2 regions of the Streptomyces sp. NPDC088762 genome follow, and region 2 is predicted to be linked to the other one. Evidence: predicted binding sites of a transcription regulator. Region 2 holds the regulator's gene; the other holds the start of a gene.
What was found. The regulator HspR, encoded in region 2, represses chaperone genes until heat shock. The targets are predictions, from matches to a motif close to TTGAGNNNNNNNNNCTCAA.

Region 1: a site for HspR is predicted at 2,669-2,687, ahead of lon (endopeptidase La). Genes of this name have one in related genera too.

What each region holds. Positions count from the first base shown of each region.
Region 1 covers NZ_JBIVKT010000007.1:25,513-40,875, reverse strand. The annotation lists gene lon (endopeptidase La) at 250-2,646, opposite strand; gene ACIP5M_RS18135 (sulfurtransferase) at 2,916-3,794, opposite strand; gene ACIP5M_RS18130 (hypothetical protein) at 3,997-5,331, opposite strand; gene ACIP5M_RS18125 (hypothetical protein) at 5,435-5,986, shown strand; gene ACIP5M_RS18120 (TetR/AcrR family transcriptional regulator) at 5,983-6,651, opposite strand; gene ACIP5M_RS18115 (glycoside hydrolase family 3 protein) at 6,787-8,556, shown strand; gene ACIP5M_RS18110 (response regulator transcription factor) at 8,751-9,491, shown strand; gene ACIP5M_RS18105 (ATP-binding protein) at 9,584-10,636, shown strand; gene ACIP5M_RS18100 (multifunctional oxoglutarate decarboxylase/oxoglutarate dehydrogenase thiamine pyrophosphate-binding subunit/dihydrolipoyllysine-residue succinyltransferase subunit) at 10,896-14,768, shown strand.
Region 2 covers NZ_JBIVKT010000001.1:804,022-819,384, reverse strand. The annotation lists gene ACIP5M_RS03760 (SRPBCC family protein) at 1-368, opposite strand, end outside; gene ACIP5M_RS03755 (polyamine aminopropyltransferase) at 402-2,045, opposite strand; gene ACIP5M_RS03750 (DUF2617 family protein) at 2,210-2,764, opposite strand; gene ACIP5M_RS03745 (pyridoxal phosphate-dependent aminotransferase) at 3,498-4,697, shown strand; gene ACIP5M_RS03740 (hypothetical protein) at 4,828-6,018, shown strand; gene ACIP5M_RS03735 (YbjN domain-containing protein) at 6,045-6,590, opposite strand; gene clpB (ATP-dependent chaperone ClpB) at 6,724-9,324, opposite strand; gene ACIP5M_RS03725 (pyridoxamine 5'-phosphate oxidase family protein) at 9,472-9,885, shown strand; gene ACIP5M_RS03720 ((2Fe-2S)-binding protein) at 10,036-10,350, opposite strand; gene ACIP5M_RS03715 (helix-turn-helix transcriptional regulator) at 10,734-11,747, shown strand; gene ACIP5M_RS03710 (heat shock protein transcriptional repressor HspR) at 11,807-12,277, opposite strand; gene dnaJ (molecular chaperone DnaJ) at 12,279-13,460, opposite strand; gene grpE (nucleotide exchange factor GrpE) at 13,497-14,147, opposite strand; gene dnaK (molecular chaperone DnaK) at 14,147-15,363, opposite strand, start outside.

The DNA.
Region 1 (15,363 bases), on a different contig from region 2:
CCCCCGCCCGCCGGTTCCGCCACGTACTGAGGCGCCGGAAACCCCCGCCGCCGGTTCCGGTGGGGTCGGGTGTGGGGCGGGGCGCCCCCGCAGGGTGCCGAACACTGTCCCGCAGAACTGCCCACCCCCTGGCCACGTTCGGCGCCCGAGGAGGTGCCCCCGGCACGCGCCCGACCCCACCGGAACCGGCGAACGCACCCGTCGCCGGTTCCGGCGAGCCGGGAATCCCCCACCGGCCGGCGCCCGGGGTTACGCCGCCGCCGGGACGGCCACCTCCGCCTCGGACAGGGCCAGCTCCAGCACCTGCCGCACATCCGTCACCGGGTGCACCTCCAGCCCCTCCAGCACCTCCGCCGGGACGTCGTCCAGGTCGGCCTCGTTGCGCTTGGGGATGATGACGGTGGTCAGCCCGGCCCGGTGCGCGGCGAGCAGCTTCTGCTTGACCCCGCCGATCGGCAGGACGCGCCCGGTCAGCGACACCTCCCCCGTCATCGCCACATCCGTACGCACCTGCCGCCCGGACAGCAGCGAGGCGAGGGCCGTCGTCATGGTGATGCCCGCGCTCGGGCCGTCCTTCGGCACCGCGCCCGCCGGGAAGTGGATGTGCACGCCCCGGTCCTTCAGGTCGGCGACCGGGAGTTCCAGTTCGGCGCCGTGCGAGCGCAGGAAGCTGAGCGCGATCTGCGCCGATTCCTTCATGACGTCGCCGAGCTGCCCGGTGAGCGTGAGCCCGGCGGCCCCGGTCTCCGGGTCGGCCAGGGAGGCCTCGACGAAGAGCACGTCTCCGCCCGCGCCGGTGACCGCGAGGCCGGTGGCCACGCCGGGGACGGCGGTGCGCCGCTCGGCCGGGTCCTGGGCGGACTCCGGCACGTGGTGCGGCCGGCCGATCAGCCCCCGCAGGTCGCCGGCGCCGATCCGGAAGGGCAGCTCCCGCTCTCCCAGCTCGTGCTGGGAGGCCACCTTGCGCAGCAGCCGCGCGATGGACCGCTCGAGGGTGCGTACGCCCGCCTCCCGCGTGTACTCCCCCGCCAGCCGGCGCAGGGCGTCCTCCTCCAGCACCACCTCGTCGGTGCCGAGGCCGGCACGCTCCAGCTGGCGCGGCAGCAGGTGGTCCCGCGCGATCACGACCTTCTCGTCCTCCGTGTACCCGTCGAGGCGTACGAGCTCCATCCGGTCGGCGAGCGCCTCCGGAATGGCCTCCAGCACATTGGCGGTGGCCAGGAAGACGACGTCGCTCAGGTCCAGCTCCACCTCCAGGTAGTGGTCCCGGAAGGTGTGGTTCTGCGCCGGGTCCAGGACCTCCAGCAGCGCGGCCGCCGGGTCCCCGCGGAAGTCGGAGCCCACCTTGTCGATCTCGTCGAGCAGCACCACCGGGTTCATCGACCCGGCCTCCTTGATGGCCCGTACGATCCGCCCGGGCAGCGCGCCGACGTAGGTCCGGCGGTGTCCGCGTACCTCCGCCTCGTCCCGTACGCCGCCGAGCGCGACCCGGACGAACTTGCGTCCCATGGCGTGCGCGACGGACTCGCCGAGCGAGGTCTTGCCCACGCCGGGCGGGCCGACCAGCGCGAGCACGGCCCCGCCGCGCCGACCGCCGATGACGCCCATGCCCCGCTCGGAACGCCGCTTGCGCACGGCGAGGTACTCCGTAATACGGTCCTTCACATCGCTCAGCCCGGCGTGCTCCGCGTCGAGGACGGCGCGCGCGCCGCGGATGTCGTACCGGTCCTCGGTGCGCTCGTTCCAGGGCAGTTCCAGCACGGTGTCCAGCCAGGTCCGGATCCAGGACCCCTCCGGGCTCTGGTCGCTGGCCCGCTCCAGCTTGTCGACCTCCTTGAGCGCGGCCTCCCGTACCTTCTCGGGCAGGTCGGCGGCCTCGACGCGGGAGCGGTAGTCGTCGGACTCCTCGCCGTCCTTCTCCCCGTTCAGCTCGCGCAGTTCCTTGCGCACGGCCTCCAGCTGACGCCGGAGCAGGAACTCGCGCTGCTGCTTGTCGACGCCGTCCTGGACGTCCTTGGCGATGGACTCGGCGACGTCCTGCTCGGCGAGGTGCTCGCCGAGCCACTGGATGGCGAGCTTGAGCCGGGCGACCGGATCGGCGGTCTCCAGCAGCTCGACCTTCTGGGTCACCGTCAGGAAGGGCGAGTAGCCGGAGTTGTCGGCGAGCGCCGCCACCCCGTCGATCTGCTGGACCCGGTCCACGACCTGCCAGGCCCCGCGCTTCTTGAGCCAGCTGGTGGCGAGCGCCTTGTATTCCTTGACGAGTTCGGTGACGGCCCCGGGCAGCGGATCGGGAACCTTCTCGTCCACGGTCTCGCCCTCGACCCAGAGCGCGGCCCCGGGCCCGGTCGTCCCCGCGCCGATCCGGACCCGCCCGCGACCGCGGATGAGCGCCCCGGGGTCCCCGTCGGAGAGCCGACCCACCTGTTCGACGGTCCCGAGCACTCCGGTCCCGGTGTACTTCCCGTCGACCCGCGGCACGAGCAGCACCCGGGGCTTCCCGCTCCCCGCCGCAGCCTGCGCCGCCTCGACGGCCGCGCGCACCTCGGCGTCGGACAGGTCCAGCGGTACGACCATCCCAGGCAGCACGACCTCGTCGTCGAGCGGCAACACGGGCAGAGTGAGCGTTACGGACGTCGAAGCCATGATCTTCCCTCCGGCAGTGAAGTTGAGCTATGCCGACTCAATGCACATGCGCGGCTCAATGTTCCCCAACCCCCGTTCGCCCGGGGCGAACAGCCGGGGCGCAGCACACCGACCCCGAGGGCGGTGACGGCGGTACCGGCGACACGAACTGAGGCCGCGTAAGAGGTCATGGGCCGCTCCTCCCGCCGCGGCCCCGGCCGGCCGATGGTGCCGGCACCCGAGCTCCTGGTGGGGCTACCCCAGGCCTCGGCGCGACAGGCCGCAGCCCGTCAGGAGGGGGCGGGGGCCGGGACGGCCGGTCCGGTGACGACGGGGCGCACCGGCGAAGGGAGGCCCCACTCGCTCCAGGAGCCGTCGTACACGGCCGGGTCGGGATAGCCGGCAAGGGTGGCGGCCAGGGCAAGGACGCAGGCCGTCACTCCGGATCCGCAGCTGAGGTAGAGCCGTTCGCGGGCGCCGGCCAGGGCCTCGAAGGCGTCGCGGAGTTCGGCGGGCGACCGCATCAGGCCGTCGGGCCCCTGGAGTTCACCGAAGGGGAGGTTGAGCGCGCCCGGCATGTGGCCGCCGCGCAGGCCCGGGCGGGGTTCGGGGGCGGTGCCGGCGAAGCGCTCGCGGGTGCGGGCGTCGAGGACCGCGGCGGCCGGGTCGGCCAGGGCGGTGGTGACGGCCGCGGCGTCGACCAGGAGCCCGGTGCGAGGGCGGGCGGTGAAGGAGCCGCGGGGGCCCTCGTACGCCGGGGCGGTGGATTCCACGGGCCGTCCGGCGGCGGTCCAGGCGGGCAGGCCCCCGTCGAGGACGGCGGCCCGGTCGAAGCCCATGGCGCGCAGCATCCACCAGGCGCGGGCGCTGGAGTAGATGCCGGCGCCGTCGTAGACGACGACGGTGGAGGTGTCGTCCACCCCCAGGTCCCGCATCGCCTCGGTGAACTCCGCGGTCCCGGGCATGGTGTGCGGGGCGGGGGCCGTGTGGTCGGACAGCTCCCCGTCGAGGTCGAAGGGGCGGGCGCCCGGTATGCGGCGGCCGGCGCCGCGGTGGGCGCCCACGGAGGCGTCGAAGACGACCAGTCCGGGCTCCCCGAGCCGCTCCGCCAGCCAGTCGGCTCCGACCAGCGGGCCGGGCGGGAGGGCGGCGGTCGCGGGCGTGTTCATTCGGCACCTCCGGAAGGGTGCGGCGGCCGCTCCGCCGGGCGGCGGGGCCCGCCGCCTGCGCGGCACGGGTCCCCCATCTTCCTCCGCCCGCAGCCGGCCGGAGCCCGGGGGCCGCCCGCCGGCAGGCACGAGGCGCGGCCGGGGGCGTGGCGGCGCACTGCCGGGCGCGCTGCCGGGACCCGCGCCGCCGCCCATCCGCCGGTCACCCGCCGGGAGGCCAAGGGCAGGTGTCCGGTCTGGCGTACACCGCCACCCGGGCGCCGCGGACCTCGGCGATCGAGCACAGGTCGAACCAGGCCGCCAGCGTCTGCCGCTTGACCGCCTCGCGCGGGTACGGGTCCACGGGCTGCCCCGCCGGGTCCAGGAGGGCGATGATCCGCGGGGAGGCGATCAGTGCCTCGCGGATCCGCGCCGAGGGCAGTTCGGTGCCCTGGAGGCTGCGGGAAGCGGCCGGGGAGCGGTCCAGCGCCACATCGCGCAGGCCCTCGTACACCCGCGGCGAGGACAGCAGCCACTCGCGCCGCCGCGACGGCAGGAAGACCACCGCGTCCCCGGGCCGGGCCCGCTCCCGGACGGCGGCGGCCACCGCGAGGGCGTCGTCCTTGCGGCTCTCCGGCGTACGCAGCCACGCGGACCAGAAGACGCACGGCACGAGCAGCACCCCGACCAGCAGCCAGGGCCACCAGCCGCGGGCGGCCGCGAGCCGGGCCCCCGCCAGGAGGGCGAGCCCGGCCAGTGCGTAGAGCACGTACCGGTCGACGTACCAGGGGTGCAGCAGCGAGACCGCCATCAGCAGCCCGGGCGGCAGCAGTGCGAGGGGCACGGCCACCCGTACGAGGTCCCGGTCCCCGGCGCCGCGCGCGAGCAGCAGCACCACGCCGGCGAGCACCCCGTACGCCGCCCAGTCCTGCCATCCCGGTCGCCCGAGCCAGCCGAGCTGCTGCGCGGCCTGGCGGGCGCTCACCAGGGCCAGCGGCAGCAGCAGGGCGGTGACGGCCCCGGCGGCGATCCGCCAGCCGCGCGAGCGCCACGCGGTGAAGGCGTGGGCGAGCAGGGCCAGTGCCGCGAACTCGTGGAGCCAGCAGCCGAGCGCCAGCACCACCGCGTACGCCGCCCACCGCTCGCGCAGCATCAGGTACGTCGCCCACACCACGGCCGCGGCGACCAGGGCGTACGAGCGCCCCTCCTGGGCGTACATCTGCACGGGCGGCAGGACGGCGTACCCCAGCCCGGCGAGCAGCGCGGCCCGCTCCCCCGCGAGGCGGTGGGCGATGGCGGCCACCCCGGCGGCGGCGAGGGCGGTGGCGGCGACGGAGGGCAGGCGCAGCGCCCACGTGCCGCCGTCCCAGACCAGGAACACGCCGTGCATCAGGAGGTAGTACAGGCCGTGCACGGCGTCCACCCGGCCCAGCAGCTCCCCCAGCGCGCCGAGCGGCCGGTGGGCGACCTGCCAGGTGACGGATTCGTCGCGCCACATGCTGCCGCCGCGCTCCAGGCCCCAGAGGCCGAGGAGGACGGCGAGCAGCGGGGGCAGCACGCGCCAGGGGGTGATGCGGCGGCGGATGGCGGTCTCCTGGCTGTCGTGACGGGGGTGGGCACTCCATACTCGGGGTTCGGGCCGAGTACCTGCGGAGGTGGGTGTGCGAGCGTTCCGGATGGTGGCGGTGACGGTGGCCGCGGTGGTGGGTGCGGCGGTCCTGGCGGGCTGCGGCCCGTCCGGCCCGGGATCGGGCTCGGGTCCGGGCGGCGAGGGCGACGCGCCCCGGGCCACCTCGGCGCCCCCGGCGGCCCCCACGGCATCGGCGGCCCCCACCGCACCCACGGCATCGGCGGCCGCCTCGAAGCCCCCCTCCGCGGAGGAGACCCTGCTCCGGGTCAGCCGCAGCGGCGGCTTCGCCGGCGAGACGCACACCCTCATCGTCAAGGGCGACGGGGCGTGGACCCGGCTGGATGGCAAGGCGCAGGAGGAAGGCTCCGGCAGGCTGAAGCCCGAGGACCTCGACGCCCTGCGCGCCGCCCTCGAGGAGGCGGACTTCGCCCGTCTGCCGCGCCTGGCGACGAGCAGCCCCGCGATCTACGACGGTTTCTTCTACGCCTTCGTGCACGGCGGGTACGAGGTCGCCGCCGATCAGGGCTCCCTGTCGCCGGCCCTCGAAAAGGTGCTGGCCCCGCTGCCCCCCTTCACGAACTAGGAAGCCGGGCGGCTGTCGGCGATCTCCCGCAGCTGCCGGTCCAGGTACGCCCGCAGCCGCGCCGGCATGTCCACGCTTCCGGGGTCCAGCAGCCACTGGATCTGCAGGCCGTCCATGACGGCGAGGACCTCCCGGCCCACGGCCTCGCAGTCGGTGCCGTCCCGCAGCTCGCCGCGCGCGACGCCGGCCTCCAGCAGCTCGACGGTGTGGCGGAGCACGCGGGCGTAGCGCTGCCGGAAGTGGTCGTGGGCGGGGTGCCCGGGGTTGGCGGACTCGCCGACCAGCGTGTTGAACATGCGGACGAGGCCGGGCCGCCGCTCGTTGTCGGCGGCGAGGGCGACGAGGGTGTCGAAGTGCGCGGCGACCGAGGCGGCCGGCTCGCTGAACAGGCGCTCCTCGTCGTGCCGCTCGCTCTGCGCGAGCACCGACAGCAGCAGGTCCTCCTTGCTGCGGAAGTGGTGCAGCAGCCCGCCCTGGGTGATGCCGCAGCCGGCCGCGATCCGGGCCAGCGAGGAGGCATGGAAGCCCCACTGCGCGAAGTGCTCGACCGCGGTGTCGAGGATCTTCTGCCGGCGGGCGTCGCCCACCGCGTAGGTCCCCCGGCCCGCGCCCGCGCTCCTCGGGGCGGTGGCCCTCGGGGCCGTTCGCGCCTTGTCCTGTGCCATGCCGACCACCCTAGACCGCCGATTTCGGCCACCCACGGGGAGTGATCCACCTCACATTTTGAAAACCTAGTGGGCGCAAGGTTTTCGCGCCTACCCTGGGCGCCCTCGCCTCCCCTCGCTCCCAGGAGTCCGGCCGTGAACGCCACCCCCGCCTACAAGGACGCCGCGCTCCCCGTGGACCGGCGCGTCGAGGACCTGCTCTCCCGGATGACGCTGGAGGAGAAGGCCGGCCAGCTCTTCCACTCCATGCTGATGATGAATCCGGACGGCACCCCGGTCACCGAGACCGACGGCTCGATGCTTCCCTTCACCACGCCCGAGCTGATCGAGGGCCGCCTCCTCACCCACTTCAACCTCCTGGGCACCTACGGCGCCCGCGAGATGGCCCGGTGGCAGAACGCCGTCCAGGAGATGGCCGCGTCCACCCGCCTCGGCATCCCGGTCACCCTCTCCACCGACCCGCGCCACGCCTTCACCGACAACATCGGCGCCTCCTTCAACTCCGGCGCCTTCTCCGCCTGGCCCGAGGCCCTCGGCCTGGCCGCCGTCGGCGACCCCGAGCTGGTCCACCGCTTCGCGGACACCGTCCGCCGCGAGTACCTGGCCGTCGGCTTCCGCGTCGCCCTGCACCCGCAGATCGACCTGGCCACCGAGCCGCGCTGGGCCCGCCAGTCCGGCACCTTCGGCTCCGACGCCCGCCTGACGGGTGAGCTCGTACGGGCCTACGTACGCGGCCTCCAGGGCCCGGAACCCGGCCCCGCATCGGTCTCCGCCATGGTCAAGCACTTCCCGGGCGGCGGCCCCCAGAAGGACGGCGAGGACCCGCACTTCGCGCACGGCAAGGAGCAGGTCTATCCCGGCGGCATGCGGGAGCACCACCTGGAGCCCTTCAAGGCCGCCATCGCCGCGGGCTGCGCGCAGATGATGCCGTACTACGGCCAGCCGGTGGGGACGGATTGGGAGGAGGTCGGCTTCGGCTTCAACAAGGGCGTGGTCACCGGGCTGCTGCGCGAGGAGCTCGGCTTCGACGGGATCGTGTGCACCGACTGGGGACTGCTCACCGATGCGGCGATCTTCGGCCAGATGCACCCCGCCCGCGCCTGGGGCGTGGAACACCTGAGCGTCGCCGAGCGCGCCGCCCGCGCCCTGGACGCCGGCTGCGACCAGTTCGGCGGCGAACAGTGCCCCGAGGTCGTCGTGGAGCTGGTCCGCTCCGGGCGCATCGCGGAGTCCCGGATCGACGACTCCGTACGCAGGCTGCTGCGCGAGAAGTTCCGGCTCGGCCTGTTCGAGAACCCGTACGTCGATCCGGACGCGGCGGCCGAGACGGTGGGCCGGTCCGATTTCGCGGCCATGGGCGCCGCGGCCCAGCGCCGCTCGCTCACCGTCCTGACCAACCCCCGGGGACTGCTGCCCCTTCCGCACGGGCGGACGCCGAAGCCGAAGCTGTACCTGCGGGGGGTGGACGAGGCCGTCGCCGCCGCGCACGGGGAGGTCGTGGCCGATCCGGCCGCCGCCGACCTGGCCGTTCTGCGCCTGCGTACCCCCCACGAGCCCCGCGAGAACCTCTTCGAGTCCTTCTTCCACTCGGGCTCCCTGGCCTTCCCCGCGCCCGAGCTGGCCGAGATCCTGGCCCTCCTGGACGCGGTCCCGACCCTGGTCTGCATCAACCTGGAGCGGCCCGCCGTGATCCCGGAGATCGCCGAGCGCGCCGCGGCCCTGATCGCCGACTACGGCGCCTCGGACGACGCCCTGCTGGACGTGGCCTTCGGCCGCGCCGTCCCCGAGGGCCGGCTCCCCTTCGAGCTCCCGCGCTCGATGGCGGCCGTGGCCGCGTCCCGCCCGGACGTGCCGAACGACACGGAGGACCCGGTCTTCGCGCACGGCCACGGGCTGCCCTTGTAGGGCCCGCACAACGCGAGGCGCCTGACCGCCTCGCCCGCCGGGTGCCGTTCCCGTGGGGGGTGCGGCACCCGGTACATCACCCGCTCTACCAGGGCGTTCCGTACAAATACCCTGTCTGAACCCGACATAGCCGCAGGCCGGTGCCTCCTCTACGCTGCACCCCACCACGCAGATCTTCAGGGGCGGACCGGGACATGGAACAGACGCACACCACCCACAACAACACCTCGGCGACCCCCGGCGCCCAGCGGCGGGTACTCGTCGTCGAGGACGACCACACCATCGCCGAGGCGATCGCCGCGCGGCTGCGCGCCGAGGGCTTCCAGGTGCAGACGGCCTCCGACGGGCCTGCCGCCGTCGCCGCGGCCGAGAGCTGGCTGCCCGAGCTGCTGGTCCTGGACGTGATGCTGCCCGGCTTCGACGGACTGGAGGTCTGCCGCCGGGTCCAGGCTCAGCGGCCGGTGCCGGTGCTGATGCTCACCGCCCGTGACGACGAGACCGACCTGCTGGTCGGGCTGGGGGTCGGCGCGGACGACTACATGACGAAGCCGTTCTCGATGCGCGAGCTGGCCGCTCGGGTCCACGTACTGCTGCGGCGCGTGGAGCGGGCCGCGCTGGCCGCCCACACCCCGCGCGGGGCCACGCTGCGGCTGGGCGATCTGGAGATCGACCACGCGCAGCGCCGGGTCCGGGTCCAGGCCGAGGACGTGCACCTGACGCCGACCGAGTTCGACCTGCTGGTGTGCCTGGCCGGGACCCCGCGGGCGGTGCTCTCGCGCGAGCAGCTGCTGGCCGAGGTGTGGGACTGGGCCGACGCGTCCGGGACCCGTACGGTCGACAGCCACATCAAGGCCCTGCGGCGCAAGATCGGCGCGGAGCGGATCCGTACGGTCCACGGCGTCGGGTACGCCCTGGAGACCCCGGCCCAGTCGTGAGCACCCCGTCGGCGCGGCAGCGGGAGCAGGACCGGCAGAAGCTGCGGGGCGAGCGGCAGCGGGACCGGCAGCGGCACCGGCCCGCCGGGGGGCTGCAGACCTTCTCGCCGTTCTCGATCAAGACCAAGCTGGGCACCCTCGTGGTGGTCTCGGTCTTCATCACGACGGGCCTGCTGCTGGTGGCCCTGCGCACCGACACCGAGCTGCGGTTCATCACCGTCTTCTCGGTCATCGCCTCGATGCTGATCACCCAGTTCGTGGCGCACAGCCTGACCTCGCCGCTGGACGAGATGACCCGGGTGGCCCGGGGGATCTCCCAGGGGGACTACACGCGCCGGGTGCGCGGGGCGGGGCGCCGCGACGAGCTCGGCGACCTGGCCGCCACGATCAACCTGATGGCGGACGACCTGGAGGCGGTGGACCGGCACCGCAAGGAGCTCGTCGCCAACGTCTCGCACGAACTGCGCACACCGATCGCCGCGCTGCGGGCGGTCCTGGAGAACGTGGTCGACGGAGTCTCGGCCGCCGATCCGGAGACCATGCGCACGATGCTGAAGCAGACCGAGCGCCTGGGCCGCCTGGTGGAGACCCTGCTGGACCTGTCCCGGGTGGACAACGGGGTGGTCCCGCTGAAGGCCCGCGGCTTCGAGGTGTGGCCGTACCTGTCGGGCGTGCTGAAGGAGTCGGGGCTGGCGGCCGCCGGCCGCCCGGGGCTGCTGTCCGGTTCGGGCGGGCACACCCGCAACGACGTACACCTGCACCTGGACGTCTTCCCGTCCGAGCTGACGGCGTACGCGGACGCCGAGCGCCTGCACCAGGTCGTGGCGAACCTGATCGACAACGCGGTCAAGCACAGCCCCCCGCACGGGCGGGTCACCGTCCGCGCCCGGGCCGGCGACGCGCCCGGGAGCCTGGCGCTGGAAGTACGGGACGAGGGCCCCGGCATCCCGGAGGCGGAGCGGCACCGGGTCTTCGAGCGGTTCAACCGGGGCAGCGCGCGCGGCGGCGACGGCGGCACGGGCCTGGGCCTGGCCATCGCCCGCTGGGCCGTGGAGCTGCACGGCGGGCGGATCGGAGTGGCCGAATCGTCACGGGGCTGCCGCATCCTCGTCACCCTTCCGGGCAGTTCACCGGTGGCTGGTTGACGTAGGGTTCGACTGGGAAGGACATGATCTCGGCCACACGTGCCCGGGGTCCGTCAGGGGTGCGAAGCCATGGGGGCCGCAACCTCGGTGCCCCCTACCCGAACCACGCTTGTTTCCCGCCATTCAAGGCGGCGAAACCCGCCGTTCGATGTGACCTGCATGACGGAAGTCCCGCCCGGTCTGCATCACACCCCCCAGGAGGCGTAGCCTTTATTCCCGCTGTCCATACCTTGTGAAGCGGAAGAGGGCGGTTGCCGCCGTGTCGCCACAGTCCCCCAGTAACCCGAGCACCACGACCGAAGCAGCAGAGGGCGGGAAGACCCCTGCCTCAGGCTTCGGCGCCAATGAGTGGCTCGTCGACGAGATCTATCAGCAGTACCTCCAGGACCCGAATTCGGTCGACCGGGCCTGGTGGGACTTCTTCGCCGACTACAAGCCGGGGGGCGCAGCCGCTCCCGCTCCGGTGAAGGCCGAGGAGCCCAAGAAGTCCCCGACGACGGACGGCGCCTCCGCACAGGCCGCCGGCACCGCCGCCGCAGCACCGCAGGTCTCCGACGCCGCCGCCACGGGGGCGGCGCGCGCCGCCGCCGCGCCGCCGACCTCTCCGCCTGTGTCAGCTCCTGCCCCTGCTCCTGCCACCCCCTCTGGTGCCCCTGCTGTGACTGTCACCTCCCAGGCCCCGGCCGCCGCACCGGCCGCGCCCGCCTCCCCCGCCGTAGCCCCGCAGAAGGCCGCGCCCACCACCGAGGCCCCCGCGGGCCCCGAGCTGGTGACGCTCCGCGGCCCGGCGGCTGCCGTCGCCAAGAACATGAACGCCTCCCTCGACGTCCCGACGGCCACGTCCGTCCGCGCCGTCCCGGTGAAGCTGCTGTTCGACAACCGCATCGTCATCAACAACCACCTCAAGCGCGCCCGGGGCGGGAAGATCTCCTTCACGCACCTGATCGGCTACGCGATGGTGCAGGCCATCAAGGCCATGCCGTCGATGAACTACTCCTTCGCGGAGAAGGACGGCAAGCCGACCCTGGTCAAGCCCGACCACGTGAACTTCGGCCTCGCCATCGACCTGGTGAAGCCCAACGGCGACCGCCAGCTCGTCGTCGCCGGCATCAAGAAGGCCGAGACCCTCAACTTCTTCGAGTTCTGGCAGGCCTACGAGGACATCGTCCGCCGCGCCCGCGTCGGCAAGCTGACGATGGACGACTTCACCGGCGTGACCTGCTCCCTCACCAACCCCGGCGGCCTGGGCACCGTGCACTCCGTGCCCCGCCTGATGCCCGGACAGTCCGTCATCATGGGCGTCGGCTCCATGGACTACCCCGCCGAGTTCCAGGGCACCTCGCAGGACACCCTGAACAAGCTGGGCATCTCCAAGGTCATGACCCTGACCTCGACCTACGACCACCGGGTCATCCAGGGCGCGGCCTCCGGCGAGTTCCTGCGCATCGTCGCGAACCTGCTGCTCGGCGAGGACGGCTTCTACGACTCCGTCTTCGAGTCGCTGCGCATCCCGTACGAGCCGGTCCGCTGGAACCGCGACATCGACGCCTCGCACGACGACGACGTCACCAAGGCCGCCCGCGTCTTCGAGCTGATCCACTCCTACCGGGTCCGCGGCCACGTCATGGCCGACACCGACCCGCTGGAGTACAAGCAGCGCAAGCACCCCGACCTCGACATCACCGAGCACGGCCTCACCCTGTGGGACCTGGAGCGCGAGTTCGCGGTCGGCGGCTTCTCCGGCAAGTCGATGATGAAGCTGCGCGACATCCTCGGCGTGCTGCGCGACTCGTACTGCCGCACCACCGGCGTCGAGTTCATGCACATCCAGGACCCGAAGCAGCGCCGCTGGATCCAGGACCGCATCGAGCGCCCGCACACCAAGCCGGAGCGCGAGGAGCAGCTGCGCATCCTGCGCCGCCTGAACGCGGCGGAGGCCTTCGAGACCTTCCTGCAGACGAAGTACGTCGGCCAGAAGCGCTTCTCCCTGGAGGGCGGCGAGTCCGTCATCCCGCTGCTCGACGCCGTCATCGACTCGGCCGCCGAGGCCCGCCTCGAAGAGGTCGTCATCGGCATGGCCCACCGCGGCCGCCTGAACGTGCTGGCGAACATCGTCGGCAAGTCGTACGCGCAGATCTTCCGCGAGTTCGAGGGCAACCTCGACCCGAAGTCCATGCACGGCTCCGGCGACGTGAAGTACCACCTCGGCGCCGAGGGCACCTTCACCGGCCTGGACGGCGAGCAGATCAAGGTCTCGCTCGTCGCCAACCCCTCCCACCTGGAGGCCGTCGACCCGGTCCTCGAGGGTGTCGCCCGCGCCAAGCAGGACATCATCAACAAGGGCGGCACGGACTTCACCGTCCTGCCCGTCGCCCTGCACGGTGACGCGGCCTTCGCCGGCCAGGGCGTCGTCGCCGAGACGCTGAACATGTCGCAGCTGCGCGGTTACCGCACCGGCGGCACCGTGCACGTGGTCATCAACAACCAGGTCGGCTTCACCGCCGCCCCGGAATCCTCGCGTTCCTCGATGTACGCGACCGACGTGGCCCGCATGATCGAGGCGCCGATCTTCCACGTGAACGGCGACGACCCGGAAGCGGTCGTCCGCGTGGCCCGTCTGGCCTTCGAGTTCCGCCAGGCGTTCAACAAGGACGTGGTCATCGACCTCATCTGCTACCGCCGCCGCGGCCACAACGAGTCCGACAACCCGGCCTTCACGCAGCCGCTGATGTACGACCTCATCGACAAGAAGCGCTCGGTGCGCAAGCTGTACACCGAGTCCCTCATCGGTCGCGGCGACATCACGCTGGAAGAGGCCGAGCAGGCGCTCCAGGACTTCCAGGGCCAGCTGGAGAAGGTCTTCGCGGAGGTCCGCGAGGCCGCGACGGCTCCGGCCGCCGGCGCCCCGGCAACGCCCGCGCAGACCGCGCAGGAGTTCCCGGTCAAGGTGAACACCGCCATCTCCCAGGACGTCGTCAAGCGCATCGCCGAGTCCCAGGTCAACATCCCCGAGGGCGTCACCGTCCACCCGCGCCTGCTGCCGCAGCTGCAGCGCCGCGCGGCGATGATCGACGAGGGCACCATCGACTGGGGCATGGGCGAGACCCTGGCCTTCGGTTCGCTGCTGATGGAGGGCACCCCGGTCCGGCTGTCCGGCCAGGACTCCCGCCGCGGCACCTTCGGCCAGCGCCACGCGGTCCTCATCGACCGGGAGACGGGCGAGGACTACACCCCGCTGCTCTACCTGTCGGACGACCAGGCGCGCTACAACGTCTACGACTCGCTGCTCTCCGAGTACGCGGCCATGGGCTTCGAGTACGGCTACTCGCTGGCCCGTCCCGACGCGCTGGTCCTCTGGGAGGCCCAGTTCGGTGACTTCGTCAACGGCGCTCAGACCGTCGTCGACGAGTTCATCTCCTCGGCCGAGCAGAAGTGGGGCCAGACCTCCGGCGTCACGCTGCTCCTCCCGCACGGCTACGAGGGCCAGGGCCCGGACCACTCGTCCGCCCGCCCGGAGCGCTTCCTCCAGATGTGCGCGCAGGACAACATGACGGTGGCCATGCCCACCCTGCCGTCGAACTACTTCCACCTGCTGCGCTGGCAGGTCCACAACCCGCACCACAAGCCGCTGATCGTCTTCACCCCGAAGTCGATGCTGCGTCTGAAGGCTGCGGCGTCGAAGGCGGAGGAGTTCACGACCGGTTCGTTCCGCCCGGTCATCGGCGACTCCACGGTGGACGCGAACGCGGTCCGCAAGGTCGTCTTCTGCGCCGGCAAGGTCTACTACGACCTGGAGGCCGAGCGCGAGAAGCGCGGCATCACCGACACCGCCATCATCCGCATCGAGCGCCTGTACCCGCTCCCGGGTGCGGAACTCCAGGCGGAGATCGCCAAGTTCCCGAACGCGGCGAAGTACATCTGGGCCCAGGAAGAGCCGGCGAACCAGGGCGCGTGGCCGTTCATCGCGCTGAACCTGATCGACCACCTCGACCTGGCGGTCGGCGCGGACGTCCCGGCCGGCGAGCGCCTGCGCCGCATCTCCCGCCCGCACGGCTCGTCCCCGGCGGTCGGCTCGGCCAAGCGCCACCAGGCGGAGCAGCAGCTCCTCCTGAACGAGGTCTTCGAGGCCTGATCGCTGCGCTGAGCTCAGCACCACGGAAGGCCCGGCTCCCCGAAGGGGGGTCGGGCCTTCGGGGTTGGGGGGTGGGGGGTGGGGGTTTGGGGGGTACGGGGCTTGCGCTTGGGCGGGGCCTTCGCCCCCCTCTCACCCCCCTGCTGAGCGGCGGCTGCCCACCCACCGCGCGCGGCGGCACGGCGGACCGGTACCCGAACACGAGTCGGGAGCTTCGCCTACCGGCACCCACTTACCCGGAATCAGTAAGGGTTTGGGGGTTTCCCGTCAGTCCCATCGTCTCTCCGGTTCGGGCCGGTCCCTCAAGGGCGCTCCCTGCGGTCGCGTCGCTTCGCGATGGCCTGCGGCCACCCTTGACCGACCGACCCGAACCGGAAAGCCGAAAGACTGCCGGGAAGCCCCCAAAAGAACGATCCACGGGTCCAAGCCCATATACGGGCCCGCCAGGGAGCAGACGACCCCGCTCCCCCAATCCGGCCAAGGCCACCGGGGAGGGCTAGACGGCGCCGAGCCCCGGGCAGAGAGCCTCCGCCCGGGCCAGCAGGCAGGCATGTTCCGGGCCGGGGGCAGCCGAAGCGTCACCAGACAGCGGTCA
Region 2 (15,363 bases):
GTGGCGTCCGCGGTGAAGGCGGCGGCCCGGCCGTCGGCGGTGCCCCCCGCGGTGAAGTCGAGCCGCGTCCCGTCCTCCCGCGGGAGCAGCCGCAGCACCAGCGAGAGGGTGACCGTCCCGCTCCCGCGGACCTCGGTGCCCTCTCCGTCGAGGTCGAAGCGGCCGGGGTCCCGCTCGGTGACGGTCAGCGCCCCGCGGTAGGTCACGGTGCTGCCGCCGACGCGGATCTTCAGCCGGCCCGAGGGCGGCCCGGAGCCGGTGTCGGCGTCCTGCTGGAGTCCCGGCACGCACCGGGCCACCCGGACGGGGTCGCGCAGCACGGCGCGGAGACTGTCTGCCGGTACCGGAACGAACACCTGATGCTCCATGCGGCCGAGCCTACCGACGAGACCCGCGCCGGGTCACGAATACCGCGGGTGCGGCAGGGTCGACGGCGGAAGTCCGGTCATCCGGGTGCGTTCCGCGTCGCGCGCGGCGTCCTGGAGGGAGCCGGTCGACAGCGAGCGGAGACCCGGCGTGTCACGGTCCACGTGCAGCGCCGGCGCCTGTTCGCGGGCGGCCAGGACGAATCCCCAGTCCTGCGGCGGTGTGCCGGTCACCCCGTGCGGGGTGCGGTCGGGCCCGGCGGCGAAGCCGGAGAGCCGGCCGCCGGCGCTGTAGGGGGCGGTGCGCAGTCCGGCCGCGCGGAGGGTGGACTCGACGGTCCAGTACGTACGGGGCCGCGTGGCGAGCGGTCCGGCGTGTACGGCGATCCGGCCGCCGGGGCGCAGGGCCCGCGCTGCCAGCCCGTAGAACTCCTGCGAGTACAGCTTCGTGCTGGGGGTGATGCCGGGGTCCGGGAGGTCGGAGACGATGACGTCGAACCGGTCCCCGGCGGCCGGGCCGCGCAGCCAGCGGAAGGCGTCCTGCGTGACGACGCCGAGGCGCGGGTCCCCGTAGACCCCTGCGTTGAGCGCGGACAGCATCGGGTCGGTGCGGGCGAGGCGGACCACGCCGGGGTCGAGCTCGACGACGGTGACGGAGGCGACGTCCCGGTAGCGCAGCACCTCGCGGGCGGCGAGCCCGTCACCGCCGCCGAGGACCAGGACGCGGCGGTGCGGGCCGGTCATGGCGGGGTGGACGAGGGCCTCGTGGTAGCGGTACTCGTCGTAGCCGCTGACCCGCAGCCGGCCGTCGAGGTACAGGTCGAGGGAACGGGGGGAGCCGGTGGCGGGCCCGGTGAGCACCAGCTCCTGCACCCCGGTCTGGACGGCGACCCGGACCTCCCCGCCGTAGACGGCACGGCGGGCGGACCGCTCGAAGTCGTCGGCGAGTACGGTCGCGCAGCCGAGGACGGCCAGGACGGTCGCGTTCGCGGCGATCAGCAGCCAGCGCTCGCGCCGGCCGAGGTCGCGGCGGAACAGCCACAGCACCAGCCCACCGCCGATGACCACGTTGACGGTGCCGGTGAGCATGGCCCCGGTGAGCTGGCCGAGCACCGGGAGCAGCAGGAAGGGGAAGGCGAGGCCGCCGACCAGGGCGCCCACGTAGTCGGCGGCGAACAGGTCGGCGACGGCCCCGCCCGCGTCCTGTCTGCGGATGCGCTGGATCAGCACCATCAGCAGCGGGATCTCCGCACCGATGAGCACACCGATCCCGAAGGAGAAGGCGACGAGGGCGGGCCGGGACTCCCCCAGCCAGGCGAAGCTCGCGTACAGCGCCATGGCCGAGAGCCCGCCGAGCAGGGCCAGCCCAGTCTCGATGGCGCCGAAGCCGAGGGCGGGCCGGTTCCGGAGCCGTTTGGCGAGCAGGGAGCCGACGCCCATGGCGAAGACCATGACGGACAGGACGACCGACGCCTGGGTCACGGAGTCGCCGATGAGGTAGGAGCCGAGGGCGAGCAGCTCCAGTTCGTACACGAGCCCGCAGGCGGCGCAGACGAACACGGTGGCCAGGACGAGGAGTCGGCCGGTCCGGGGCCGTACGGGCAGGGCGGCCGGGACGGTCGCCGCGCCCCGGGACTCCGGAGCCGGGAGCACCCGGCGCGGGACGGAACGGTCGATCATGAAGCGAACCGTACGTCACCGCCCACCCGCATCCGGTCACCCACATGGGTGCAAGTAGCGTACTGATGGGGCCAGTTGGCGTAACGGCGTCGGAACACCGGCGCCCGGAACGCGCCCGGGCGCCCCAGGCCCCACGCCGCAGGGCCGGACGGGGCGAAAGCCCCCTACCGCAGCGCGGGCGACTCCCGTACGGGGGCGACCGCCGCGGTCGCACCCGTGCGTACGCCCACACGGGTCCGGGTGGCCACCAACTGGCCCTCCTGCGGGTAGGCGTGCCAGGTCCGCCAGCGCACCTGGCCCTCGTGGCGCTGCGCCAGCATGGCGGTGAAGGCGTGCGGACTGCCGGGGAAGGTACCCGCCAGCCCGTTCGGGTGGTCGGCGACCAGGGCGAGCAACTCCTGCGCCCGCCCCGCGAAGGAACCGCGGGACAGGGTCTCGACCCGTGCGGCGAACTCGTACTCCCAGTCGCCCACCCGCTTGGCCACGCCGAGCGGCAGCGGCGTACTGCTGCCCGGCATGCAGGCGACCGTCTCCGAGCAGAGCACCTCACCCTCTTCCAGGAGCACCTGGTGGGAGGCGCCGAGCAGGCGCAATTCCACTTTCGCGCTCGTCAGTTCGAGGTTCAGTACGGCCAGGGCGGGCAGCCGGTCCCGACCCAGGGCCCAGGCGAGATCGGCGGCACGCGTGTCGGTGTAGGTGGTCTGGAGGGTCGTGAGCATGAGTCGGCTCCGCAAACGCGCGAGGGAGATGGGCCGGGGCCCGCCGGCGGGGGTCAACGGGTGGGGGGAGACCGGCACTGGTCCACAGGAAGTCCCGGGAGGTCCCGGGACTGGTCTACTCAACCGAGGGAATCATGAAAGGCACGGCACTCACAGCGCTTTTACCCAACTTGACGGGGTTTACATCCCCCCGGGGGCTTCGCAGTTCACGTGTTCAACAGGTTGCGTCCCGCGCGTCGTGGTGCATCCGTGGCGCATGGGCGAACGAGAGGGCGCCCGGCGGAATCCAGACCGCCGGGCGCCCCCCTCGACGCGGTGCCCGCTGCCCCGTGTCAGCTGGAACCGCACCCCCCGCCACCGCAGGAGGAAGACGATCCGCCGCAGGACGAGGAGGATCCACAGGAGGAAGAGGAGGATCCGCAGGAGGAAGAGGATCCACACGAGGAGGAAGAGGAGCCGCCGTCGCCTCCCCACCAGCTGGTGCTGCCGGAACCGGAACCGGACGACGACCCCCCGCCGCCGCGGACCAGCCGCGCGATCGCGGCCACGACGATCCCGACGAACAAGAGGAGCACGAGCCCGAACACAACGAAGAAGGACATGACACTCGTCCCCTCTCTCACGCCCCGGTCTTCCCGGGGGAGCGGGATCCCCTCGTCCCGCGTGGAAGGGGGATGCCCGCAGGCCACGCGGCCCAAAGCACACTTGAGCAAGTCCAGAGGTTCCCCGCAGGATGGCGCCCATGAGCGCACCCGTGAGCAGCGACCACAGCGACCGCCCCTTCCTGAACCGCCGGCTGGCGCCCTTCGGCACGACGATCTTCGCGGAGATGTCCGCGCTGGCCGCACGCACCGGGTCGATCAACCTGGGGCAGGGCTTCCCCGACACCGACGGCCCCGCGGCCATCGCCGAGGCGGCCTCCCGCGCGGTCCTCACCGGCCTCGGCAACCAGTACCCGCCGGGCCCCGGCGTCCCCGAGCTCCGCACCGCCGTCGCCGCCCACCAGCAGCGCTTCTACGGACTGTCCTACGACCCCGACACGGAGGTCCTGGTGACCGCCGGTGCCACGGAGGCCATCGCCGCCGCCCTCCTGGCCCTCCTCGAACCGGGCGACGAGGTCATCGCCCTCGAGCCCTTCTACGACTCGTACGCGGCCTGCATCGCGATGGCCGGCGCCGTCCGGGTCCCCGTCACCCTGCGCCCCCACGCCGGAGCCTTCGCCCTCGACCTGGACGAGCTGCGCGCCGCCGTCACCCCGCGCACCCGCCTGCTCCTGCTGAACACCCCGCACAACCCCACGGGCACCGTCCTGACCCCGCCGGAGCTCGCCGCGATCGCCGAGCTCGCCGTCGAGCGGGACCTGCTCGTCGTCACGGACGAGGTGTACGAGCACCTGGTCTTCGAGGGCGCCCACACCCCGCTGGCGGGCTTCCCCGGCATGCGCGAGCGCACGGTCGGCATCTCCTCGGCCGGGAAGACGTTCTCGTTCACGGGCTGGAAGGTCGGCTGGGTCACCGCGCCCCCGCAGCTGGTGGCCGCGGTCCGCTCGGCGAAGCAGTTCCTGACCTACGTCTCCTCCGGCCCCTTCCAGTACGCGATCGCCGAGGCCCTGGCCCTCCCCGACACCTACTACGACGCCTTCCGCGCGGACCTGGCCGCCAAGCGGGACATCCTCGCCGACGGCCTCACGGCGGCCGGCTTCGAGGTCTACCGCCCGCAGGGCACCTACTTCATCACCACGGACATCACCCCCCTCGGCGAGAAGGACGGCCTCGCCTTCTGCCGCGCCCTGCCCGAACGCTGCGGGGTGGTCGCCATCCCGAACCAGGTCTTCTACGACAACGCCTCCGCCGGAGCCACCCAGGTCCGCTGGGCCTTCTGCAAGCGGACCGAAGTCCTCCAGGAGGCGGCCTCCCGGCTGGGCCGGCTGTAGGGCAGGGGGTGCCGGTTCCGGGCCGTGGTTGCGGGGTGACTGAGGGCGGTGTGAAGCTGGCGGTCGTGCACATGCCCGGAGCCCTCACCCACGGGTGAGCGTCGTCACAAGAGCTGGAAAGTCGGGATACATGGCAACGGGCAGAGCGACGGTGACCGCGTCGCCCTTGGAGATCCGCGCGGTCAGGGCCGTACGCTCGGCCGCGCCGACGACGGTCCTCGCACTCGGCGTCTTCGCCGCCGTCCGCGGGCTCGGGGTGCTGGTGCTCGCCCTCGGCTCCCTGTGGGCCGGCAAGGACCCCGTGCGGGTGCTCGGCAGCTCCTGGGACTCCGTCTGGTACCTCGGGATCGCCGCGAACGGCTACGGCCGGACGCAGATGTGGCCCGACCTGGCGACCGGCACCGGGTACATCCAGAGCGACTACGCCTTCTTCCCGCTCTTCCCGGCCCTGATGCGGGCGGTCGCCGCCGTGCTGCCCGGCGGTCTGATGCCCGCCGGGATCCTGATCGCCTGGGTCTGCGCCGCCGTGGCCGCCGTCGGCGTCTACCGGGTCGGGGAGCGCGTGATCGGGCCGCGCGCCGGGCTGCTCCTCGTGGGGCTGTGGGCGGCGCTGCCGCACTCCGTGGTGCTGTCCCTGGCCTATACCGAGCCGCTGCTCGCCGCGCTCGCCGCCTGGGCCCTCCACGCCCTGCTGTGGGGCCGCTGGACGGTGGCTGCCGGCCTCGCCGTGCTCGCCGGACTCACCCGCCCCACCGGACTCGCCGTGGCGGCCGCCGTGTCCGCCGCGGCCCTGTACGCGATCCTCGTCCGCCGCTCCCGCGCGCCCGAGGTGTGGGCGGCCGGGCTGCTGGCCCCGGCGGGCTGGGCCGCGTACGTCCTGGCCGTGGGGATCCACGTCCGCGACCCCCTGGGCGGCTACTTCGCCGTGCAGCGGCACTGGGGCTCGCGCTTCGACTTCGGCGCCGGGGCGCTGCGCTCGGCGGAGCGGGTGCTGACCGGCGGGCACGTGCCGCTCGCCACCACCGTGACCGTGGTCCTGCTGGCCGCGGCCGGGCTGCTCGCCCTGCTGCTGTTCCTGGACCGGACCCCGCTGCCGCTGCTCGCCTACACGGCGATACTGCTGGTGATCACCTTCGGCGGGGCCGGGTTCTTCGAGTCGAAGCCGCGGTTCCTGCTCCCCGCCTTCCCGCTGCTGCTGCCGGTGGCGGCCGTCATGGCCAGAGCCCGGCCACGCACCGCGGTCCTGGTGACCGTGGGGCTGGCCGGGCTCAGTTACGGCTACGGGCTCTACCTGATGCTCGTGGCGCGCGTACCGCTGTGACAGCGGGTCAGTGTGTCACCGGGTGACTAGTTGCCATCGCCGTTCGTCTCGTCGTCGTCGCCGTCGGCGGAGTCGACGTCCTGCTCCAGGCCGAGCTGCTCGACGAGCCACTTGTCGAACTCGATGGAGGCGCGGACCCAGCTGACCGTGGAGGACACGAAGTGCTCCAGGTTGACGCCGGTGCCGATCAGCATCTGCGCCTCACCGATCAGACGGACCGAGCCGTCGTCGTGGGTGTGGCTGTACACCTTGGGCCACAGGGTGCGGCGGTTCCAGTCGTCGATGGACTCGAGCAGCTGCGGCTTCTCGTCGATCTTGTGCGGACGGTCGTAGAAGGTCCGCACCGAGAAGACCTGCTGCTCGTTCTCGCCGCGGAACATGAAGTACGTCCGGAACTCCTCCCACGGCGCCGCGAGGTCACCCTCGTCGTCGACGACGTACTTGAGCTCCATCTGCTCCAGCAGCTGCTTGACCAGATCCTGGTCGGGGACGACGGGGCCCGCCGGTCCTGTGGCCTGCGGATCGGGCTGCTGCCCTCCGAAGTTCGGAATCGAGGCCGGGTCGATGCTCACCGTGTACTTCCCTTCGTGCGGATACCTGCATCCTCCCCCATCCCGCCCACCCCATGTCCAGCCCTGCACGGACGATCCGCTCCCGGCGGAACCCCGCGGCCGCGGATCCTGCGGCCACCGGGCCTGCCGGGCGTCAGAGTGCCTTGCCGACCAGCAGGTCTTCGCCCGCCACGTCGACCCGCACCGTGTCGCCGTCCCGGACCTCGCCGGACAGGATCTCCTTCGCCAGGCGGTCGCCGATGGCCGTCTGGATCAGGCGGCGCAGCGGGCGCGCGCCGTAGGCGGGGTCGTTGCCCTTGTCCGCCAGCCAGGCCAGGGCCTGCGGCGTGACGTCCAGGGTCAGGCGCCGGTCCGACAGCCGCCGGGCGAGGCGGTCGATCTGGAGCCGGGCGATGTGGGCGAGCTCGTCGCCGGTCAGCGCGGAGAAGACCACCAGGTCGTCCAGGCGGTTGAGGAACTCCGGCTTGAAGCTGGCCCGTACCAGCCCCAGGACCTGCTCCTTCTTCCGGTCCGCCGGGGTCAGCGGGTCGACCAGGAACTGCGATCCCAGGTTCGAGGTCAGGACCAGGATCGCGTTGCGGAAGTCCACCGTGCGGCCCTGGCCGTCCGTGAGGCGGCCGTCGTCCAGGACCTGCAGCAGGACGTCGAAGACCTCGGGGTGGGCCTTCTCGACCTCGTCCAGGAGCACCACGCTGTACGGGCGGCGGCGGACGGCCTCGGTCAGCTGGCCGCCCTCCTCGTAGCCGACGTAGCCGGGCGGCGCGCCGACGAGGCGGGCCACGCTGTGCTTCTCGCCGTACTCCGACATGTCGATGCGCACCATGGCGCGCTCGTCGTCGAAGAGGAAGTCGGCGAGGGCCTTGGCCAGCTCGGTCTTGCCCACGCCGGTCGGGCCGAGGAACAGGAAGGAGCCGGTCGGGCGGTCCGGGTCGGCGATGCCGGCACGGGTGCGGCGCACGGCGTCCGAGACGGCCCGCACGGCCTCGCCCTGGCCGATCAGCCGGCGGCCCAGCTCGTCCTCCATGCGCAGCAGCTTCTGCGTCTCGCCTTCGAGGAGGCGGCCCGCCGGGATGCCCGTCCAGGCGCCGACCACGTCGGCGATGTCGTCCGGGCCGACCTCGTCCTTGACCATGGCGTCTTTGGAGTGTCCGGTCTTGGCGACTTCGGCCTCGGCCTCCGTGGCCTGCGCGAGCTCGCGCTCCAGGGCCGGGATCTCCCCGTAGAGCAGCTTGGAGGCGGCGTCGAAGTCCCCGTCGCGCTGGGCGCGCTCCGCCTGCCCGCGCAGGTCGTCCAGGCGCTCCTTGAGCTCACCGACCCGGTTGAGGGACTGCTTCTCCTTCTCCCAGCGGGCGGTCAGGCCCCGCAGGTCCTCCTCCTTGTCCGCCAGGTCCTTGCGGAGCTTCTCCAGGCGCTCCAGCGAGGCCGGGTCGGACTCGTTCTTCAGCGCCAGCTCCTCCATCCGCAGGCGGTCGACCGCGCGCTGGAGCTCGTCGATCTCCAGCGGGGAGGAGTCGATCTCCATGCGGAGGCGGGAGGCGGCCTCGTCGACGAGGTCGATGGCCTTGTCGGGGAGGAAGCGGGAGGTGATGTACCGGTCGGAGAGGGTCGCGGCGGCGACGAGCGCGCTGTCGTTGATGACGACCTTGTGGTGGGCCTCGTAGCGGCCCTTGAGCCCGCGCAGGATCGCGATGGTGTCCTCGACGGAGGGCTCGGCGACCAGCACCTGCTGGAAGCGCCGCTCCAGCGCCGGGTCCTTCTCGATGCGCTCGCGGTACTCGTCGAGGGTGGTCGCGCCGACCATGCGCAGCTCGCCGCGGGCCAGCATGGGCTTGAGCATGTTGCCCGCGTCCATGGCGGAGTCGCCGCCGGCGCCCGCGCCGACGACGGTGTGCAGCTCGTCGATGAAGGTGATGATCTGGCCGTCGCTGGACTTGATCTCGGCGAGGACGGTCTTGAGCCGCTCCTCGAACTCGCCGCGGTACTTGGCCCCGGCGACCATGGCGCCGAGGTCGAGGGCGACCAGCCGCTTGTTCTTCAGGGACTCGGGGACGTCGCCCTTGACGATGCGCTGGGCCAGGCCCTCGACGACGGCCGTCTTGCCGACGCCGGGCTCGCCGATGAGCACCGGGTTGTTCTTCGTACGGCGCGACAGCACCTGGACGACGCGCCGGATCTCCTGGTCGCGGCCGATGACCGGGTCGAGCTTGCCCTCGCGGGCGGCCGCCGTGAAGTCGGTGCCGAACTTTTCCAGGGCCTTGTACTGGCCCTCCGGGTCGGGGGTGGTCACCCGCCGTCCTCCTCGTGCGTTCTGGAAGGCGGCCAGCAGCTTCTGCGCGGTCGCGCCTTGGGCGGAAAGGGCCTCACCGGCCGCGCCGCCCTTGGCGGCGATGGCGATGAGCAGGTGCTCGGTGGAGAGGTAGTCGTCGCCGAGCCGGCCCGCTTCGGCGTCCGCCTCGGCGAGGACGGCCAGCAGCTCGCGGGTGGCCTGCGGGGGCGCGACCGTGGAGCCGGTGACGCTGGGCAGGGCGGCGAGCAGCCGCTCGGCTCCGTTGCGCACGGCGGCCTGGTCGGCGTCGGTGGCCGCGAGGAGGTCGGTGATGTTCTCGTTCTCGTCGCCGGCGAGCAGGGCCAGCAGCAGGTGCGCGGGGGTGAGATCGGCGTGGCCGTCCTTGACGGCCCTGCTGGTGGCGGCGTTCAGCGCATCCCGGCTCTTGTTGGTCAGCTCGGCATCCACGGGGGACTTCTCCTCTCCGGAGGGGCGAAGGCGTCGACTTCGGAACTATGACAGGTGCAACCTATGCAAAGTTGAGTCTATTCCACTCAAGGCAGCTTCCGGCACCCCTGGGGCGTTTCGGAAGCCCCGCGGCCGTACCCTTCGCCCATGCCCCATGACGTACTCAACCCGACGCCCGAGTACCTCGCCTTCTGGCGGGAGCGGCACGTCTGCACGCTGACCACTCCGCGCCCCGACGGCACGCCCCACGTGGTCCCGGTGGGCGTGACGTACGACCCGGAGGCGGGTCTGGCACGGGTGATCAGCAACAAGCACAGCAAGAAGGTGCGCAACATCCTGGCGGCCCAGGCCGTGCAGCCGGGCGGGGCGCGGGTCGCGGTCTGCCAGATGGAGGGGCGCCGCTGGGCCACCCTGGAGGGGCGCGCGGTGATCCGTACGGACGAGGCCTCGGTCGCCGACGCGGTGGCGCGCTACGCGGAGCGCTACGGGCGGACGCCCTCACCCAATCCCGACCGGGTGGTCATGGAGATCACGCTGGACCGGGCGATGGGACGGGCCTGAGCCGGGAGGCGGGACATCCATTCACCCGTTCAACTTGTCCGGTCCGCGTCTGGACGCGGACAGCACAACGGCGCCATCGTGGTCAGGTCCACGATGGCGCCGTTGTGTGGGGGTAGCACCTGAGCGATCTGCAACGACGGGGGAATCGCGTCAGGCACTGCGGGGGGTGGCGGTGGTGATATCGGGTTCGAAGAGCTGGTGGTCGCGCTGATCAAGGTTGACGAAGACCATTCCGTAGCGCACCTCGCAGCGGACGGGCTGCGGCGCGCCACGCGGGCGGCGCAGGCACCGGTACGCACGTACGTCCTCGTCCTCCTCGCGCACGACGACGATCGGTTGGCCGAACAGGGTGACCATCAGCGAGTCCCCGGGGTACGGAATCGCGGTGGCCAGGTCGATGAACTGCCATCCCGAGCGGTAAGCGGAGGCCATTTCGCGGCGGAAACCGCGGTCGTCGGGGGTCATGCGTTCGAAGACTTCCCACCCGCACCCCAGCCACTGTCAGACGGCGCGCCCCCCGGCGCGCTGCCCCAGCCGCTGTCGTCCGCGCCGGGTGATCCCCATCCGCTGTCATTGCCTGTCGGACCGGCGCCCCAACCGCTGTCGGCGGGAGCGCTGCCCCAGCCACTGTCCGCGAGCGAGATTCCACCGACAGCAGCGGCCGTAGAGAGAGCAATGACAGCCACCGAGCGAAGCAATTTCTTGTACATGGTCGACGTTGTCCTCACTTGATGGATTCCTCTCCCCCGCATCTCAGACGATGACTTATCGAGCCACGCCATTGCCACCGTGGCGATGCATCATGTTCCTGTACATGCAGGACCCTGGGGGTGGGAGATTTGCCGATTATGCGCACGAACCAGACACATCCCCATGCGGTGACGGAACTGTGCGACCTGGGGGCCGAGCTGTACGCAAGTGCCCTCAGCTCGGGCCGAATCGCCCGTGAGGAAGTCGAGCAGACGCCCTGCCTGCTGGAATTCGCGCTGCTTCACCCTGATCCGGACGACGACAACTGGCTCCGTCCGGTTCCACCTTCGGTGGCACTTGCCCAGCGACTGCACCCGCTGGAACGGGAGATCCTGCAACGCCGGCGCTCCTCGATAGAGCTCACCGAAGCGTTTGAGCCATTCATGGCCATCAGCGCGCTGACTCCCGCACCCACGCACGCCATCACCGTGCTGGAGGGATTCAACAGGATCAACGCGGCACTCAATGTGGCCACGGCCGAGTGCCAGGCCGAAATGCTGACCATCCAGCCGGGCGGCGGACGTTCGGAAAACATTCTCAACCAGGCGATAGAACGGGACCAGCCGCTCATCCGGCGCGGCGTCAGCATGCGCACCCTCTACCAGCACACGGTGCGCCACAGCCGCGGCACGATGGCCTACGTCGACCGCATGGCCAGCGGAAAGGTCGAGATCCGCACCCTGGAGGAGCTCGTCGAACGGCTCATCATCTGCGACGAGTCGGTCGCCTTCATCCCGGCCAGCGACGACCAGCAGATCGCCCTGGAACTGCGCCACCCGGCCCTCGTGCGCTACCTGGTCCGCGTCTTCGAACAGCTCTGGCGCCGCGCCACCCCGCTCAACGAGCAGATCCCCTACGACCCCACCCCGTCGGGCATCTCGGGCGTCCAGCGCTCCATCGCCCAACTTCTCGTCGAAGGCCACGTGGACGAGGCCATCGCCCGCCGCCTCGGCATGAACGTACGCACCTGCCGCGCCCACATCGCCAAGCTCGCCACCGCCCTCGGCAGCGGCAGCCGCGCCCAACTCGGCTTCCTGATAGCCCACTCGGGCATCCTGGGCCGCCCGACGACCCCGCCGGGCCCGGAGGTCCGCGAGGCCGACGAGGCATGAGTGCGAAAGGCCCCCGCCCGGATCATCCGGGCGGGGGCCTTCTCGCGTACGGGGCCGGCTCAATCCAGCGGCCGCTTGGGGGCGGGGCGCCAGACCACCAGGGCGTTGCCCGGCTGCGGGGGCTGGTACTTGACCAGGTCGCGCCGGTAGGAGGCGTGCACCTGGGCCTCGCGCTGCTGCATGGCGACCGCCGCGCCGTCCACCGCCGCGGACAGTTCGGCCACGCGCTGCTGGAGCGCGGCGACCTGGTTCTCCAGCTCGATGATCCGCTTGATGCCCGCCAGGTTGATGCCCTCGTCCTGGGACAGCGCCTGCACCGTGCGGAGCAGTTCGATGTCCCGGGCGGAGTAGCGCCGGCCGCGGCCGGCCGTACGGTCCGGGGAGACCAGGCCGAGCCGGTCGTACTGGCGCAGCGTCTGCGGGTGCAGGCCCGAGAGCTGGGCGGCCACCGAGATCACGTAGACCGGGGTCTCGTCGGTGAGCTGGTAGCCCCCACCCAGACGGGAGGACTGTCGTCGGCGGCCGTCCATCTCATGCTCCCTTCGCGGACTCGAACAGCGCGGAACGCGGGTCGTCGGACTCCGTCGCCTCGCGGTACATCTCCAGCGCCTCACGGGCCTTGTCCGACAGCTCGGTCGGAACCGCGACCTCCACCGTCACCAGCAGATCGCCTCGGGTGCCGTCCTTGCGGACCGCGCCCTTGCCGCGGGCCCGCATGGTGCGGCCGCCCGGGGTGCCCGGCGGCAGCTTCAGCGTCACCGAGGGGCCGTTCAGGGTCGGAACCTTGATCTCGGCGCCCAGTGCCGCCTCGGCGAAGGTCACCGGGACGGTCACCGTCAGGTTGTCGCCCTTGCGGCCGAAGACGGGGTGGGAATCGACGTGCACGACGACGTAGAGGTCCCCGGCCGGGCCCCCGCGCTCGCCCGGCGCCCCCTTGCCGCGCAGCCGGATCCGCTGGCCGTCGGAGACGCCCGCCGGGATCCGGACCTGCATGGTGCGGGAGCTGCGGGCGCGCCCGCTGCCCTTGCAGACGTCACAGGGAGTCTCCGCGATCAGGCCGCGGCCCTTGCAGTCCGCGCAGGGGTCGGTCAGCGAGAAGCCGCCGCCGCTGCCCCGCGAGACCTGGCCGGTGCCGACGCAGGTCGGGCACACCCTGGGGGTGCCGTTCTTGTCGCCGGTGCCCGAGCAGGCCTTGCAGGGGGCCTGGGAGGACATCCGGAGCGGGACCGTGGCCCCGTCCACCGCCTCCGTGAAGGAGAGGGTGACCTCCGACTCGATGTCCTGGCCGCGGCGCGGCTGGGTGCGGGTCCCCGCACCGGCGCCGGCGCCGCGGTTGAACAGGCCGCCGAAGACATCGCCCAGGCCGCCGCCGAAACCGCCGCCCGGACCGCCCGGCTGCTGACCCCCGAAGAGGTCGCCGAGGTCGAAGTTGAACGAACCGCCGGCCCCGCCCGGCCCGGGGCGGAAGCCTCCGTTGCCGAAGAGGGCGCGCGCCTCGTCGTACTCCTTGCGCTTCTTCGGGTCGCCGAGGATGTCGTTCGCCTCGGAGACCTCCTTGAAGCGCTCCTCGGCGGAGGCGTCACCCTTGTTGGCGTCCGGGTGGAACTCGCGGGCGAGCTTCCGGTACGCCTTCTTGATCTCGGCCTCGGTGGCGTCCTTCGGGACACCGAGAACCTTGTAGTAGTCCTTCTCGACGAAGTCCTTCGTGCTCATCCCCGGTGTCCCTCCTCCCGTGACGTGCTGATCGATTCAGCCCTTTTCGGGGGCATCCGTGTCCTTGTCCGACGATGCCTCGCCGTCCGCGGACTCCGACTTGGGGGCCGCGCCCGGCTGGGGTTCGGCCACCGCGACCCGCGCGGGGCGGATCGTACGCTCGCCGATCCGGTACCCCGGCTGGAGGATCGCCACGCAGGTCGTCTCGGTGACGTCCGGCGCGTACGAGTGCATCAGCGCTTCGTGGATCGTCGGGTCGAAGGGCTCGCCCTCCTTGCCGAACTGCTGCAGACCCATCTTGGCGGCGACCGTCTCCAGCGATTCGGCCACCGACTTGAAGCCGCCGACCAGCTCGCCATGCTCCCGCGCCCGGCCGATGTCGTCCAGAGTCGGGAGCAGTTCCGTCAGGAGGGACGCGACCGCGATCTCCTTGACGGTGATCCGGTCCCGCTCCACCCGGCGGCGGTAGTTCTGGTACTCGGCCTGGAGCCGCTGGAGGTCCCCGGTGCGCTCGGTGAGCGCGGTACGGGCCTGGTCCAGCTGGGCCAGCAGGGCCACGTCCTCGGCCCCGTCCCCGGCCGGGGCCGCCTCCGCCTCCTGGGAGGAGTCGGCGGCCTTCGGCTCGTCGGGCGTGCCGTCGACGGGGACTTCGGGCTTCTCCTCGAACCCCGGGGTCTCCTCCGACATCAGGCAGCGCCACCCTTCGGCTTCTCGTCGTCGACGATCTCGGCGTCGACGACGTCGTCGTCGGCCTTGGCCTGGGCACCCTCGGCGCCCGCGGCACCGGCGGCGCCCTGAGCGGCCTGGGCGTCGGCGTAGATGGCCTGGCCGAGCTTCTGGCTGACGGCGGCGAGCTTCTCGGTCGCGGTGCGGATCGCGGCCGTGTCCTCGCCCTTGAGGGCTTCCTTCAGCTCGGAGACGGAGGCCTCGACCTCGGTCTTCACCTCGGCCGGGACCTTGTCCTCGTTGTCCTTGACGAACTTCTCCGTCTGGTAGACGAGCTGCTCGCCCTGGTTGCGGGACTCGGCGGCCTCGCGGCGCTGCTGGTCCTCCTCCGCGTACTGCTCGGCCTCCTCGCGCATGCGGTTGACCTCGTCCTTGCCGAGCGAAGAGCCGCCGGTGACGGTCATCTTCTGCTCCTTGCCCGTGCCGAGGTCCTTCGCGGTCACGTGCATGATGCCGTTCGCGTCGATGTCGAAGGAGACCTCGATCTGCGGGACGCCACGCGGGGCCGGCGGCAGGCCGGTCAGCTCGAACATGCCGAGCTTCTTGTTGTACGCCGCGATCTCGCGCTCACCCTGGTAGACCTGGATCTGCACCGACGGCTGGTTGTCCTCCGCCGTCGTGAAGATCTCCGACCGCTTGGTCGGGATCGTGGTGTTGCGCTCGATGAGCTTGGTCATGATGCCGCCCTTGGTCTCGATACCCAGGGACAGCGGGGTCACGTCGAGGAGCAGGACGTCCTTGACCTCACCCTTGAGGACACCGGCCTGCAGGGTGGCGCCGATGGCCACGACCTCGTCCGGGTTGACGCCCTTGTTGGCGTCCTGGCCGCCCGTGAGCTCCTTGACGAGCTCGGCGACGGCCGGCATACGGGTGGAGCCGCCGACCAGGACCACGTGGTCGATCTCGGACAGCTGGATGCCGGCGTCCTTGATGACGTTGTGGAACGGGGTCTTGCAGCGCTCGAGGAGGTCCGCGGTCAGCTGCTGGAACTGGGCGCGCGTGAGCTTCTCGTCCAGGTGCAGCGGGCCCTCGGCGGACGCGGTGATGTAGGGCAGGTTGATCGAGGTCTCCGTGGAGGAGGACAGCTCGATCTTCGCCTTCTCGGCCGCCTCGCGCAGACGCTGGAGCGCCATCTTGTCCTTGGACAGGTCGACGCCGTGGCCGTTCTGGAACTGCT